Regions from separate parts of the Xenorhabdus sp. PB62.4 genome, predicted to be linked through region 1. Evidence: predicted binding sites of a transcription regulator. Region 1 holds the regulator's gene; each other region holds the start of a gene.

Region 1 (5,478 bases):
ACCAATACAGCCCAAAGTATATAACCCATGAAAGGTATGTTACCAGCACTGAAAATCAATCCCGTTATCCCTATCGATAACCCACTCAGTAACAGTGTTGTAATCCAAAGTATACTTAAGCCAACTGCCTGAATAGGTTTAAGAAACGCCATTCCTTTTCTTTCTTTGAGGATTGCTTTGACTATCCTAAAACCATCAACAGGAAATCTTCTATTATTCGGGTGGTTCTGTAGTAATTCTTTCATTTTTAATCCATTAATTTGTATTTTACGATACTGAAATTTATTTCCGTCCTAAATGGAATTATTGGAGTAAAAGTCATTTATTGTATTGACTACTGCAATTTATCTCTATCTGTAATCATATGAGAATATTCTTTTCTTTCATTGACTATAACTGTTGTTATATTGAAATAATGAATTGTTAATTTCATATCATCACTCTTATTGACCAATTTAACCATTTATATATTATCCAGTATTTTCACTTTTATTTTTTCCTTTTTTTAGCCCATTTTATTGTCCTTATCCGTCGATTGATTTTCGTTCTCCATATTCATTGGTAAGGGTATGTCACATAATGCCAAGATAGCCAGCCGCCTTATGTATATCAGGCATCAGAAAAGCGCTAATCATTGTGTAGGCTCCACTCTCAAGCCCAAAAACATGGTAGTATTAAAGTCATTAACATCGTGTAGGTGTGAGAGGTGTAATGAAAACTATCAATCAAAAAAAGTTGCTGGCACTGGCTGAGACAATCTGTCTGTCAAGAGGGGTTCGTTTGACACCTCAACGCCTTGAAATTCTTCGTCTAATCGCTGAACAGCCCAGCGCAATAAGTGCCTATGATTTACTAGATTTGCTACGTGAAGTCGAACCACAAGCCAAACCGCCAACGGTTTATCGTGGTTTAGAATTTCTATTGGAACAAGGTTTTATCCACAAAATAGAATCCACAAACAGTTATGTTCTCTGCCATCATTTTGAGGAACCCAGCCATACCTCAGCGATGTTTATCTGTGAAGACTGTGGCTCCGTAACGGAAAAAGACGCGAAAGATGTTGAATCCACTATTCAACAGCTCGCACAAGGCACAGGGTTTCATTTACGAAATAGTGTGATAGAAGTGCATGGTTTGTGCTCTTCTTGCTATGAAATCGATTCCTGCACGGAACGAGATACATGCGAGCACAATCATTCAGTTACAGAGAATAAAAAGAAATAAGGTGAGAATGCTGAAGCCTGATTAAACGGTGAGGCGGTCATGGTTGATGTACTCACTTATCCTCATGTCACCGCTTAATCTACGTTTAACGGGAACCGGGAAAATGACCGCCTCAGAATGGCAAAGTGCAATTATCCGTTTTTACGCTCAGAACCAGTCTCCGCTACGAATAACGCCTACTGCCAATCCTTCAATAGTGAAGCTCTGTTCACTCAAATCTACAACAATCGGCTTGAATTCTGGGTTTTCAGCAATCAGCTCAATTCTGTTCCCTGTTTGTTTAAAGCGTTTTACTGTGACTTCATCTTCAATACGCGCCACAATGACTTGCCCATTATGAACATCCTGTGTCTTATGAACAGCCAGTAAATCCCCGTCCATAATACCGATGTCTTTCATAGACATTCCACTGACACGTAACAAAAAATCAGCACTTGGTTTGAATAATTCAGGATCAACCTTATAGTGACTTTCAATATGTTCCTGAGCCAGCAGTGGTTCGCCGGCAGCAACACGACCGATTAGCGGTAATCCCGCACCTTCATCTTGCTCTTCGAGAAGCAAACGGATACCTCTGGATGCACCAGAGATAATCTCTATCACCCCTTTACGTGCCAGAGCCTTTAAATGCTCTTCTGCCGCGTTAGGTGAACGAAAACCCAGACGTGCCGCAATTTCAGCACGTGTTGGTGGCATACCCGTTTGCGAAATATGGTCACGCACCAAGTCATAGACTTGCTGCTGTCTGGCAGTTAATGCTTTCATTTCGCCCCCTGTTTGTTTATACAGTCAGACTGTGAGTATATACAGGTAAATTAGAATTGGGAACCTGTTAGCATGTAAAAGCAGCTAAATAACGTATTTTGATGAAAAAATACATCATCTCAGAGTATAAAATGCGACCAAAGAATTGTTCCCCAAGTCAACAGCGCAAGAATTATGGTTAGCAATACAGCCGCTGATCCCATATCTTTCGCCCGGCCCGATAATTCATGATATTCACTACCAATACGATCCACGACGGCTTCTATGGCACTGTTAAGAATCTCAATAATGATGACAAGCATGACCGAACCGATAAGCAAGAGCCTCTCAATTAAGCTGATGTCTAAAGAAAATGCGACGATGATCGCAAATATGGCAGTCACTGCCTCCTGCCGGAATGCCGCTTCATTTTGCCAAGCAGCCTTAATTCCTTTCGCTGAATAGCCCGCAGCTTTGATGATGCGGGTCAGACCTGTTGATTGATTTGCCATGGTAATTTTTTTAATCAGCTTAATGATTGTATGGTCATATAACTTTTAGCTCTTATTATTGTCTTATTTCCACAGATCTCAAAATCTGTTTCTGGTATCCTTGCGACGCGTTGCTAACAAGAGGCTTAAAGCAGTTATGTCAGGTTGGCGTAAAATATATTATAAATTATTGAATTTACCACTAAAATTATTAGTAAAAAGTAAACTTATCCCTACGGATCCCATTGCTGAGCTGCGTCTTGATACGACACGGCCCATTTTGTATGTGCTGCCGTACCATTCAAAAACAGACTTATTGACCCTGCGTCAACAATGTCTGGCGCAAGATCTGCCGGATCCGTTGAATCCTTTGGAAATTGGGGACACGCAGCTTCCTAGCTGTGTCTTTATTGATAACGGCCCACGTGTGTTCCGTTGTTATGCACCAAAACATGAATCTGTGAAAATCTTTCATTCTTATCTGGATCTGCATCGCAATAATCCTGATTTGAATATCCAGATGGTGCCAGTTTCCGTGATGTTTGGTCGCTCTCCCGGGCGTGAAGGACATGAAGGGAACACAGCGCCGCAGTTACGTCTGCTAAATGGTGTGCAGAAGTTTTTTGCGATCCTGTGGCTTGGGCGGGATAGTTTTGTGCGTTTTTCTACGCCTGTTTCCTTACGCCGCATGGCTGATGAACACGGTGCGGATGATATTATTGCCAATAAACTCGCTCGTGTTGCGCGGATACATTATTCCCGTCAACGTCTCGCGGCTGTTGGGCCTCGTTTGCCTGCCAGACAAGATCTGTTCAACAAGTTATTGGCTTCAAAAGCGATAGAAAAAGCAATTGCTGATGAAGCACGCAGCAAGAAAATCTCTCCCGAAAAGGCGAAGCAGAATGCCATCAATATGTTGGAAGAGGTTGCTGCGGATTTCTCCTATGAAACAGTGCGCTTGACCGACCGTGTTTTGAGTTGGACCTGGAACCGTTTGTATCAAGGCATTAATGTTCATAATGCCGAACGAATTCGCCGATTGGCACAAGATGGCCATGAACTGGTTTATGTTCCATGCCATCGTAGCCATATGGATTACTTGCTGCTTTCTTATGTACTTTATCATCAAGGGCTGGTTCCCCCACACATTGCTGCGGGCATTAACCTGAATTTCTGGCCTGCCGGCCCGATATTCCGCCGTCTTGGTGCGTTCTTTATCCGCCGTACATTTAAAGGCAATAAGCTCTATTCGACGATCTTCCGCGAATATCTCGGTGAATTGTTCTCCCGTGGTTATTCGGTTGAATACTTTGTCGAAGGTGGTCGCTCACGTACCGGGCGTCTGCTTGATCCGAAAACGGGGACACTCTCCATGACCTTGCAAGCGATGCTGCGTGGGGAATCCCGTCCAATCACGATTGTACCGATCTATATCGGTTATGAGCATGTGATGGAAGTTGCAACTTACGCCAAAGAGTTGCGGGGAGCCACCAAAGAAAAAGAAGGCTTTTTCCAGATGGTGAATGGCCTGCGTAAACTGCGTAATTTGGGACAAGGTTACGTGAACTTTGGCGAGCCAATCCCGTTGGTACAGTACCTTAACCAACATGTTCCAAATTGGCGTGATTCCATTGACCCAATAGAATCTCAGCGCCCCACATGGCTGTCTCCAACAGTCAGCAAACTGGCTGATAATATTATGGTCAATATCAATAATGCCGCCGCGGCCAATGCCATCAATTTGTGCACTACAGCATTGCTGTCGTCACGTCAGCGAGCACTTACTCGCGAGCAGCTTATTGAGCAGTTAGATTGTTATCTGCAATTGCTGAACAATGTGCCTTACACCAACGATATCACTGTACCGAACAAAACAGCGGAAGAGTTGTTGGATCATGCCTTGCTGATGGATAAGTTTGAAGTCGAGAAAGACAGTCTGGGGGATATCATTATCCTGCCACGCGAAAGCGCGGTATTGATGACTTATTATCGCAACAATATCCAGCACTTGTTGATCTTGCCATCCTTGATTACCAGCATTGTGATGCATCACCGTCGTATTAGTCGCAGTGAATTGCTCAGGCAGGTAGAGTTAATCTATCCGTTAATCAAGCAGGAACTTTTCATGCGTTATAGCAAGGAAACGCTTCCCGAAGTCGTCAATACCCTGATTGATGAGCTGGCGCGTCAATGCCTTATCTGTAACAAAGAGCAAGGAATGCTGGTACTGAATCCTGCCCGCATCCGCCCGCTGCAATTACTGGCGGCGGGTATCAGAGAAACATTGCAACGCTATGCAATTACGCTTTCTTTATTAAATGCCACCCCGGACATCAGTCGTGGTGTACTGGAAAAAGAGAGCCGGATGTTGGCACAGCGTTTGTCAGTGCTGCATGGCATCAATGCACCAGAGTTCTTTGACAAGGCGGTTTTCGCCTGTTCAGTCAATACGCTACGCGAAGAAGGTTATATTCAGGATAGTGGCACTCAAAATAGTGGCACTATAGTTACAACCAACGCTCAGTCACTTTACCATGTATTGAGCGAGTTAATGTCACCTGAAATTCGCCTGACAATTGAAAGCGTCAGTATGCCGCCAGAGCAAAATGACCCTGAACAGGTAAAAGAGCAAAGATAATGGTGTTACGTGGAGCATAAACGGTTAACGGGCGGTAATACCGCCCGTTATATTAGACATAGCTGAAAAAGACACCAAGGAATAAAATAAAGCCAACGTAGTTATTATTCATAAAGGCTTGAAAGCAAGATGCCCTTTCCCGGCCTGAGATCAGTTTTTGTTGATAAATAAACAACGCTGCTGCCAGCAATATTGTCCAGTAGTATATTCCCCCCAGATTCACGATATTGCCGATCAATACCAAAATACCCAACATGGTAAATTGCAGAATACCAATAATCAGTTTATCAAAGCGTCCAAAGAGTACCGCCGTCGATTTCACACCGATTTTTAGGTCATCATCACGATCAACCATCGCATACTGTGTATCATAAATCACTG
Region 2 (5,478 bases), on a different contig from region 1:
GATCCTATCCGCCCTTATATTGATGGAGATTGGGTGACAGCCGATGGTACAACCCTGGGCTCTGATAACGGTATCGGCATGGCTTCCGCTCTGGCAGTGTTAGCGGATGAATCAGTCAAACACGGCCCATTGGAAGTGCTATTGACCATGACTGAAGAAGCAGGCATGGACGGCGCATTTGGCCTGAAATCCGGCTGGTTACAGGCTGATATTCTGATCAATACCGATTCAGAAGAAGAAGGCGAAATTTACATGGGCTGTGCCGGGGGCATTGATTTTGTCACAACCTTGCCATTGTCCCGTGAAGCTCTGCCAACTGGCTACAAGACTCTGGAACTCACTATTAAAGGATTGAAAGGGGGTCACTCTGGTGGTGATATCCATCTGGGGCTTGGCAACGCCAACAAATTATTGGCTCGCTTTCTGTCAGCACATGCAGATGAATTAGACTTGAAATTAATTCACCTGCAAGGGGGAACCCTGCGCAATGCCATTCCTCGTGAAGGTTCCAGTGTCATTGCAGTTCCAGCCGATAAACTTGAAAAACTGCATCAACTGAAAGATAGCTATCTGGAAACACTGAAAAACGAATATGCGGTCGTTGAAGCTAACCTTACCCTCTTACTGAATGAAACCGAAACATCATCGCAGGCGTTTACGGAAGATTGCCAGATTCGTTTCCTTTCCATGCTCAATACCATGCCTAACGGTGTTATCCGTATGAGTGATGTCGCCGAAGGTGTTGTAGAAACTTCGCTGAACGTCGGCGTTGTGACAATGGATGAGGAAAAAGTCGAAATTATTTGCCTGATTCGTTCGCTGATCGAAACTGGCAAATCTTATGTTGTTGAGATGCTGCATTCTCTGGCAAAACTGTCTGGTGCGAAAACAGTAGCCAGTGGCAGTTATCCGGGTTGGCAGCCTGATGCCAATTCCCCAGTGATGTATTTAGTTCGCGAAACTTACCAGCAACTTTTCGACAAGACACCAAATATTATGGTGATCCACGCTGGTCTGGAATGTGGCCTGTTCAAAAAGCCATATCCTGACATGGACATGGTTTCCATCGGCCCAACCATTCGTGGTGCTCATTCTCCTGATGAAAAAGTTCACATTAAGAGCGTTGGTCAATATTGGCAGTTACTCACCGCGATTCTGAAATCTATTCCGGTTAAAGAGTAAGAAGAGCAATAAAAAGTAACCAAAAACTATATCATCTTTCCCCTGCGATTTGTCGTAGGGGAGATTCAGTTTCCAGATTCTGTTTGTTTATTGACTGCATCTTTATCACTTCAACTTTACCACTCTAATAAAAGCTGGCGTTCCAATTGTGGATCTTGCAGGGTGACATGCAACCCAACTAACCTAACCCCTCTCCCTTCTCTACGAGTTTCCCAGGCTTGTTTTGCAATCTGAATCAAATCGGATTTATCCAATAAAGGGTGAGTATGCTCCTGTGTTGTCAATTGAAAATCATCAAACTTTAATTTGATCCCCTGACGAGCAATGCGCAGATCCGGTTTTACTTTTTCTAATCGTTTTTCCAACTCAGGATAAAGTTTTGCAATCAACTCCACACACTCGTGCCATTCATGAATATCCTGCGCCAACGTTTTTTCCACCCCGACAGATTTACGCAAACGCTCTGGTGTAATCTGCCGTTCGTCAATACCGTGGCAGCGTTCCCAAAGTGATAAACCAAATTTGCCCAAGCTTTTTATTAACGCCAGCTTATCGTAGTGCCGAACATCAGAGCAGGTTTCCAAGCCCATGTCTGACAGACGCTTGGCTGTCACTTTTCCGACGCCGGGAATTTTGCGTAATGGCAACGAATTAACAAAAATTTCTACCTGTTCAGGAGAAATAATATATTGACCATTCGGTTTATTGATATCAGACGCTATTTTGGCTAAAAACCGGACAGGCGCAACACCAGCAGAGGCCGTTAATTGCAATTCATCAAAAATGACCTGACGAATTTCTTGGGCAATTAAGGTAGCGGAACCGTGGCAATAGCGGCAGTCTGTTACATCCAGATAAGCCTCATCCAAAGAGAGGGGTTCAATCAACTCTGTGTAACGGGAAAAAATTTGGCGGATATGTTGAGACACTTCTTTATAAATCGCCATTCGACCAGGAATGACTTTCAATTGAGGGCAGAGTTTTAATGCCATCGCAGTGGACATCGCACTATGAACCCCAAAACGCCGGGCGTGATAATTCGCCGTACTGATTACACCTCTTCGATCAGCACTTCCCCCCACTGCAATAGGAATATTGCGAAGTGATGGATTATCCCTCATTTCAATGGCAGCAAAAAAGCAGTCCATATCAATATGAATAATTTTGCGCATCTGATCTCTCCATGCCAAAACACTGTATAAATATACATAAATGAATTATGAAACTCTAGCTAATTTTTTAGCGCAATTTCAACAGGCTCATCCCCTTGAATGTAAACATAACTCATCAATTTTTTTGATTGACTTGCAGCCACCGCAAAGCATCATGAGTGGTTGAATTAAAACCAAAATATTAAATAAATCGGTTGAATAGCAGTAAAAAAGATGAATAACAGCAAAAAATATTGAGTTGAACAGCCTTACTAAATTAGGCAATATAAAAAACCTGAGATTTACTTAACTTTAGATTAATATTCTATCAATATCACAAAACGCCAATTGAATATATCAATTAGTTTTAGTACAACAGTGACATGAATGAATTTCATATGTAACATTAGCTAAGTTGATCAAGTAGATATACTTTATTAAAAATAATAAGGGTAGTAATGAAAAATAATATGTCATTTTTCCTATATCAAATATCTGATATTTTATTTACATCCTCCACAAGGGCATTTGGCATGCTATTTTCATGGTGGATGATTGAAGTGCTGAATCTCGACTTTCAGCTTGGATGGTTTATCTTTTCGTCATGGTTATTACAAGTCTTATTTCTGGTTTTTATGAGTGATCTTGGCGACAGATTCAATAAAAAAAATATACTATTATGTTGTATCATCCCAACAGCCTTGCTTTTTATTCTTTCTAATTTTATAGATAAAAACCTATACCTTCCTTTAGGTATTATTTATATTTTCGCTTCTATCTCAGCCATACTCATTCAACCGATTGGTACAAGTATCCTTCCAGAAATCAGTGATAAAAATAAATTAGAATCTGCATTTAAATATCGAGGAATTGTTAATTCCGTTAATATTATTCTTGGCCCTGCCATATCTGGGATCGTAATCCACTATTTAAAAATTGATGGCGCTTTAATTTTTATTTCATCAATGGCTATTTCATCCATTATTGGGTTTTACTTTATCAAGGGTAAACAAACCGAAAAACCCCAAAAAAATCATAAAAGTAAGATAGGAAACATTAGAATCATTACTAAAAACCCGACAGAGGCAAGTTTAGTCATTGTTTCCTCCTTTTTTAATTTCACCATAGTTCCATTAGTTACCTATATCACTCCACTTATTATTATAAACGAATTTAAACTGAGCGCCTTACAAGTAGGAATTGCCGAAGCCACATTTGGATTAGGCATGATGATTGGAAGTGTCATTATTATTAAATATATGAATAAGTTATTCTGTAAGGCTCATGGTGCCTTTGTTGCAGCGTTAACAATCTCTGTATGTATAGCCGGGATCTCTACAGCAACATCATTAACCGGACTATGTGTTTATATGTTAATTAGTGGAATAGGGGTGGTCATTTATAACATCAATACCACCTCAATTCGATGCCTTGCAACACCAGAAACTCATCGTAATACAATGGAATCCAAATTTCTCGCTATCTGCATTGTATCAATACCGTTGGGAATGATATCCGCGACATATATTGTAGAAGGCTATGATATAAGAATTTTATTACTCGTCTTTTCTGCTTTAATGGGATTAGTGTCGTTTTTGGTTCTGTTTTCACCAAAGTATATTGAAATATCAAAAATGTCGGAGTCTGAGTTGGATAGCTATTATAGTAAAATTTATCCTAAAGCTTACCATTCAGAAAATGGATAAAAAAATTAATCATTAATGGTAAACGGTTAATTATCTCAGATAGACAAAAGAACGCCTGCGATTCATACAGTGCAGGCGTTTTTCATCATTTAATCTTATCCTCCGCTTGGAAAAATCAATGTCTGCCCCGGTGCTTCGCGATTAAGGTGAATAAAGTTCAGATGCTTTTCATAGTGATCAAGAATGTCGCTGATAATTTGCTCTTTTGTGTAATCCATCAAATCATTACCCTGCGTTCCTTCCATCAGAAACGTTTCCAAACGGTAATAGTAAGACTTGCCAGATCTAGCCCGATAGGTAAATCCGGGTACGGAATAACGTTGTGGCCAAATCTGATAGATAAAATTTTGCTCATCACCCAAATCAACAACCAACTCCAATGGATTTAATCGCCTGTCCTCTTGCGAAGGCAAGGCATGGAACTGAACTTTCGCGCCACGCACGACTAACTCTTTCGCAACTTCCAACATGGCGGGACGACATACCATATCCAGCATCCGTTGAGTATTTTTCGTACCAGGAAAATGCATCATACGGCTTAAGCGCTGCTTCCAATTCAATGATCCATTATCATGCACAAGAGTCGGGGAGGTATTTTGCAATGAACTGGCTTTACGGAAATCTTCTACACGCAAAGATTTATACAATCCCGCCATCACAAAGAAGATCACAAAACTAAAAGGCAACCCCATGATGACCGTTGTATTCTGCAAAGCAGAGATACCATCTGTCATTAGAATACCTAATGTTAATACTCCAATTGCTACAGACCAGAAAATTCGCAGCCAATTAGGGGCATCGTTATTGATATCATTCAGATGAGATGTGAAATTCCCTAAAACCAACGATCCAGAATCCGCGGATGTCACATAAAACAGCAATCCCGTAATCGTGGCTACAGATGCGCTGAATGTGAAGGCCGGATAAAGTGCCAACAAACCATAAAAACCTTGTTCTGGGTGTTGCAGCACTGTTTCGGCCAATTGACGATTACCATGAAGGATTTCATACAACACACTGTTACCAAAAATCGATAACCATAACAGTGTAAAAACAAATGGAATGACTAATGTTCCCATGACAAACTGACGAATGGTTCTGCCACGGGAAATACGCGCCAAAAACAAGCCAACAAACGGCGACCAAGCTACCCACCATGCCCAGAAAAATAGCGTCCAGCTATTCATCCATTCATTCGGGCGCTCAAAGGCAAAGCTATTCAGCGTCATGCCCATGAAACGGCTAATATAATCCCCGACATTCTGTACTAACCCGTTAAGCAAGAATTCAGTATCCCCCACAAACAAGACAAACAGAACCAATCCAAGAGCCAATAGCACATTCAACTCAGATAAAAATCTAATCCCCTTGTTTACACCAGAAGTCACAGAAACAATGGCCATCACCACAGATAATAGTATCAAGCCTCCCTGTACTCC
Region 3 (5,478 bases), on a different contig from region 1:
ATAATAACGCCTTGAGAACCGGTGAGTTCACGGTAGTGACATATGCGGAAAAATCCTTCAATTTTCTCATTGACTCCACCAATTGGTTGTACGTGACCAAATTGGTCTACCGCACCTGTAACCGCAATTTGCTGATCGATAGGCTGTTGTGACAACGCACTGATTAGGGCACATAATTCCGCCAGTGATGCGCTGTCACCATCTACTTCGCCGTAGGATTGCTCGAATACAATGGAAGCAGAGAATGGTTGTGGTTGATCCAACTTCAACTCAGAAATTAAGTAAGCTTGCATAATCATCATGCCTTTTGCATGAATATTGCCACCTAATTCTACTTTACGTTCCACATCAATAAATTCACCATCCCCTAAGTGAGCAACGCAACTGATACGGGAGGGTTCTCCTATTGGGTCAGGATGCCCTGGATATTCGAGTACTGAAAGCCCATTAATTTGGCCGATAACTGAACCCTGTGTGCGAATCAAAACTTGGCCTTTCAGCATTTCATCCATACAGCGTTCGGATAAATAACCATGGCGCCAAGTACGATTCTCTTCTGCCTGTTGCAGGGAACGTTCGGTGATCTGGTTCTCTTGCTGGTAGCTGGCTGCTGATTCCAATTTTTGTTGCAACCACTGAATGTCCAGAGGCAGACAGAGTTGATCTTCGGTATAGCGGGTCGCTTGTTTGATCAGTTCAGGCCAGGCATCGGCACTCAGTGGAGGCAGTTCCTGTTGTTGAATAACACCATTAACATGACGGCACCACACTGCCAGATCATCTTCTTCGTGAAAGAGGATATCCGGCTCAAATTCACCGTACAATGCGCTGTTTGCCAGTTCGGGTTCAATGGATTGTAGTTCTTCAAGACTTAACCTGTCTCCCACTAAAACCAGGCGCAGATTCAACTCCATTGATGGTACAGGGAAGGGAAGGGAGCGGTTTTCATCTTGTGACAGCCAGTCAAAGCGGCGTTGGGTAATCATCTGTTTGAGACGAACCCACATTAATGGCTGAGAAAGCAGAGTCCGAAGAGGCAAAACCAGAATACCACCATTGACTTGATGGATAAGCCCGGGCTGCAATTGAATCACACCTTGATGCGTATAGATATTGCCAAATAATTGCTCTGCTTCAATCCACTCACGATAAGCAACTCGCTCAGTCGGAGCAAACATACCTTCCCCGGACGCATGCCAAGTAATGGTTTGGTGTTCTATTTGATAATAGCCACCAATACTTGGACGATCTTTCGGTAGTAAAGAGGAAATCGTATGAGATAAAAGAGACAGATAAGCATCACTCTCTTCAGCCTTTAGCAGCATAAAAGGTTGGCGCAGATTAGCCTGACAAAAAAGAGTTAACCCACTGTGTAGTCTGGGTTGAACCTCATCCATTGTGATGGGGGACAGTTCAGCGACAGAATTAAAGAGTGCTTGATAAGGCGCATTGTTTGGCTGTAATGCTTGCCAGTCTAATTTTATATTCGTCAAAGTGGTAGCTACATATAGTGAAAAGGGAAACATTTATTATACAAGATTAGACAATGAACCAACATGCCAGAATCTTAAAAGAAACGACATTTGAGCCAACACATTTTGCTTGTAAAATATGCCAATATCTTGTGTTGCTATGAGCAATTCAAAGAAATAATTGCTATGCTTAATTTAAGTTACGCTGTCACTGAGAGATGAAATGAAATATCAACAATTGGAAAATCTGGAATGTGGCTGGAAATGGGCATATTTGGCAAAAAAACACCGTGAAGGCGAACAGATTACTAAATATATTGAAAAAAGTGCAGCGCAGGATGCGGTCAATGAATTGATGAAACTGGAACGTGAACCCATTAAGGTGTTGGAATGGATCTCGCTGCACATGAATTCGGATTTATCTAACCGGATGAAACAAACAATTCGGGCACGGCGTAAACGCCATTTTAATGCAGAACACCAGCATTCACGCAAAAAATCCATCGATCTGGACTTCCATGTTTGGCAGCGACTTTCTGCTCTCTCTCGACGTCGGGGCAATACTTTATCGGAAACGATAATACAGTTGCTGGAAGATGCTGAATATAGAGAAAAATATACGCACCAGATGTCGAGTTTGAAGCAGGATTTAGAAGCTATATTGAGAAAATAGTCTCAACTTACTCACAAACTCAATCTACGCACAGAAAAGAAAATATGGGCAGAAAAAACAAAACCCCATCTGAAATAGGGTTTTGTTGATCAATCTATCAGAACAAGATTACTGTGCTACTTTTGGTTGAGTAACAACTTCTTTAGTGCCCTGAATATTGATAATTACACGGCGATCTGGAGCCAGACAGTCGATAAGTTTAGCGCGAACTTTGATGTTGTCACAGGTAGAGCCAGTGACAGGGCTTTCCTTACCGCGGCCTTCTGCCTGAATGCTGTTTGCTGGGATGCCTTTAGCAACCAGATAATCTACAACAGATTGAGCGCGTTTTTGGGACAATGGCAGGTTGTAATTCTGGCTACCGATGCGGTCAGTGTAACCCATTACTACAACGTTCCCCTGATTCGGGTCGATTTTAGCCAGTTGGTTGTAGAGGTTATCCAGCTCTTGTTTACCTTCTTCTTTCAGCGTTGATTTGTTGAAGTTGAACAGAACGTCAGAGCGCAGAGTAAAGCTCTTGTTTTCAACAATGGGTGCTGGAACGACCGGAGCCGGAGCTGCTGGTGCAACAACCGGAGCGACAGCTTCATCTTGACCGAAGCGGTAAGAAATGCCAACGCTCAGCAGGCCGTTATCTGGACGAGCACCAACGGTGGTTGCATCACCGATGTTATTGGTCCACTGGTAATCCAGACGGGTTGCCAGGTTTTTGGTCAATGCGTATTCAACACCAATCGCAGCCAAAGGAGAAACACCCGTATCATGGTCTTTCTTATTTACTTGTTTAGGAGATGCAGCATTGGCGTTGTAAGTTGCAGAAGAGTCTGCACGCCATACCATACCACCCAGGCGTGTATAGACGTCAAGATTGTCCATCACTGGGTAGCTCAATTTTGTTGTCAGTTGAACACCCTGAGCGCGGAAAGCACCGTTATTAACGCTGCCTTTATAACCCATGCGACCTAACCAATCATAACCCAGCTCAAAGCCCAGATATGGATTTGCCTGATAACCGACATAGGCACCTGCGCCTAGTTGACTTTTGCGAGTTGGGCCGTTGCCAATTCGATTATCATAGTCATTACCATAGAAATTTACATCATGGTATTGAGACCAGCCCAGCTTAGCACCGGTATACCAAGTATTATCCTTTGGAGCTGCTTGAGCAGCAGTTGCGAAAGCTGCCACTGCCACTGCTACTGCGATAGCTGTCTTTTTCATTTTACGCCTCGTTATCATCCAAATAGGCAATTGGCCTTAAAAGCCTTATTATTAGCCATTGGTTAAAATGTTCGATTAGGTAACTGTGCTCCTGTCAGGAGATATTTCCTGAAATATAAGAGTGGTAAGCACAAACCTAAACTGTGTAAAGTCTACAACGAACTTAAAAAGTTACAAGTACACTGTGACTAGTGGCACAAAATTTTTAATTAGCGTTATACAAATAAAAAATATTTCTGACAAATATTTACAATATTGACCATATCAATATGTTGATTTTTATTGTAAAGGAAGCTGATTATCAATTAGTAGCTTATTTTTTATAAAAAATATTGGGATAATTCCTAAATTTTGTTAGTGATAGTAAATAGAGTGAATATGTAACCTATTTGATGATGAAACTAATTGATGAGTTAAGTTTTGTGGCCGCATAATAAAACCGAGCGCGGTGCCTCTTTGCGCTGCCAATTGTAATCTGTTCACTTCATATTCAGACAAGTCAGGCAACCAACCCAATACAATGCTGTAATTACCGCTTGCTAAAGCCTTTTCCATGGCACTGATTGAAGCAATGGGACGGATCTGGTTTAGTTGGACGACTTTATTTAAAGGAAGCCCAGAGCTTATCAACCATTGGCGGCTTAACCTCTTGTTGGGCGTTACCCAAAGTAACCATCGATTTTCATTTCCGGACTGACGTAATAAAGGAAGCAGAATGTGATTAATCGTTGGTTGGTGCTCGTTGTAGACCAATTCACTGACCATACCTTTTACAGTTGATGAAGCGCATTGGAGTGATTCTATAAAAGACAGTCTTTTCACGGTCATCCCAACCATTTTTTTGTCTGTTTTATGTGCGTTATCTGCCGTGTCAGCAGTTACCGTTTTATGCTCAGTGGGATATCTCCACGATGATTGAATGCCCATAATGTTCCTCGCCATAATGAACTGTATATTTATACAGTATAACGCTATTTGATTAAAAGCAAGTCTCTTTTTTTCAAAGCGCTTCGCAAAAATTCACAGAAATTCGGATTTTTCCGACTTAACGGTTGGCAGTTGGAAACAGATTGCGTATGGTTTTAATTAATTGTTCTTGTTATCTATTTTATTAATAGCAGGCATGGTTAAACATTATGTTGGAATGTGATTCATGGAGTGATAAAAATGTTTTTATCCGAACCGCGTTTTACCCAATTACAATACGGCGTATCTTTATTGGGAAAGCTTAAGAAGAAATCTCAATTTGGTGGCATTGGGTTGTTAATTGACGGTGTTTTATTTGCTATCAGCTCTGAGGGGGAACTTTATCTACGAGGAAGTAGCCGTGCTGAAGTGTTATTTCAGGCTAGGGGCATGGAAAAATTTATTTATTCAAAAAGGGGGATACCTGTGACCTTGCGGTATTACCGCGTTAATGAATCACTTTGGCAAGATAAAAATCAGTTGTTTGAATATATGCAATTAGCCTACCAATATACTATGGAAGAAATTGTTGATAGGCAGAAAATGCCTCTCAGGCTTAAAGATCTCCCCAATTTAGGGATTGCTTTAGAAAGACAGCTATGGAAAGTGGGCATCTCTAAAGTAGAAGATTTGAAAATGCTGGGAGCCAAAGCAACTTATCTCAAACTACAACAGCACAGGAAAAAAACAAATGTTAGTTTGTTGCTTGCTTTGGCTGGTGCAATAGAGGGATGCCATGTCGCGGTGTTACCGGAGCAATTACGTGATGAATTAATCAGTTGGCACGATGAATGGCTCCACCAAAATTCGGACTATCATTCGTAATGAGAGATATTTGATGGATAGGGGCAATGCCCCTATTTTTCAGTAATAGATAGTTTTTCTGTCATAGCTCGAATTGTATGACTTAATATAACCGGGCTTCGTTCAAAATCACCCAATGAATTATTTAAGTACTCAAGAAAAATTAATTGCAAATTGATCGCTATAACCTTCCAATAACGTATTTAGCTCATACTCCATGGTATCTTGAGTCCAGGTGATAAAACGTCGCCAGTGATATTTGGCTTGTTTCCAGACGATTTCAATCAGGTTCAGCTCTGGGCTGTAGGCGGGAAGATAGAGGCATTTAACTATATACAAGGT

Evidence for each region. The regulator LexA, encoded in region 1, represses DNA repair genes until DNA is damaged. The targets are predictions, from matches to a motif close to TNCTGTATGTACATACAGNA.
Region 2: dinB (DNA polymerase IV) is a predicted target of LexA. The motif match lies at 2,375-2,394, and genes of this name have one in related genera.
Region 3: sulA (SOS-induced cell division inhibitor SulA) is a predicted target of LexA. The motif match lies at 4,313-4,332, and genes of this name have one in related genera.

What each region holds. Positions count from the first base shown of each region.
Region 1 is NZ_NKHR01000032.1:8,826-14,303, forward strand. Features, by position in the region: gene Xenpb_RS17350 (DUF1266 domain-containing protein) at 1-245, opposite strand, end outside; gene zur (zinc uptake transcriptional repressor Zur) at 712-1,224, shown strand; gene lexA (transcriptional repressor LexA) at 1,372-1,989, opposite strand; gene Xenpb_RS17365 (diacylglycerol kinase) at 2,109-2,480, opposite strand; gene plsB (glycerol-3-phosphate 1-O-acyltransferase PlsB) at 2,617-5,097, shown strand; gene ubiA (4-hydroxybenzoate octaprenyltransferase) at 5,150-5,478, opposite strand, start outside.
Region 2 is NZ_NKHR01000003.1:90,011-95,488, reverse strand. Features, by position in the region: gene pepD (beta-Ala-His dipeptidase) at 1-1,182, shown strand, start outside; gene dinB (DNA polymerase IV) at 1,299-2,354, opposite strand; gene Xenpb_RS03665 (MFS transporter) at 2,777-4,039, shown strand; gene Xenpb_RS03660 (choline transporter) at 4,135-5,478, opposite strand, start outside.
Region 3 is NZ_NKHR01000025.1:36,548-42,025, forward strand. Features, by position in the region: gene Xenpb_RS16295 (Lon protease family protein) at 1-1,493, opposite strand, end outside; gene matP (macrodomain Ter protein MatP) at 1,696-2,145, shown strand; gene ompA (porin OmpA) at 2,254-3,366, opposite strand; gene sulA (SOS-induced cell division inhibitor SulA) at 3,721-4,293, opposite strand; gene Xenpb_RS16315 (TfoX/Sxy family DNA transformation protein) at 4,534-5,157, shown strand; gene Xenpb_RS16320 (transposase) at 5,290-5,475, opposite strand.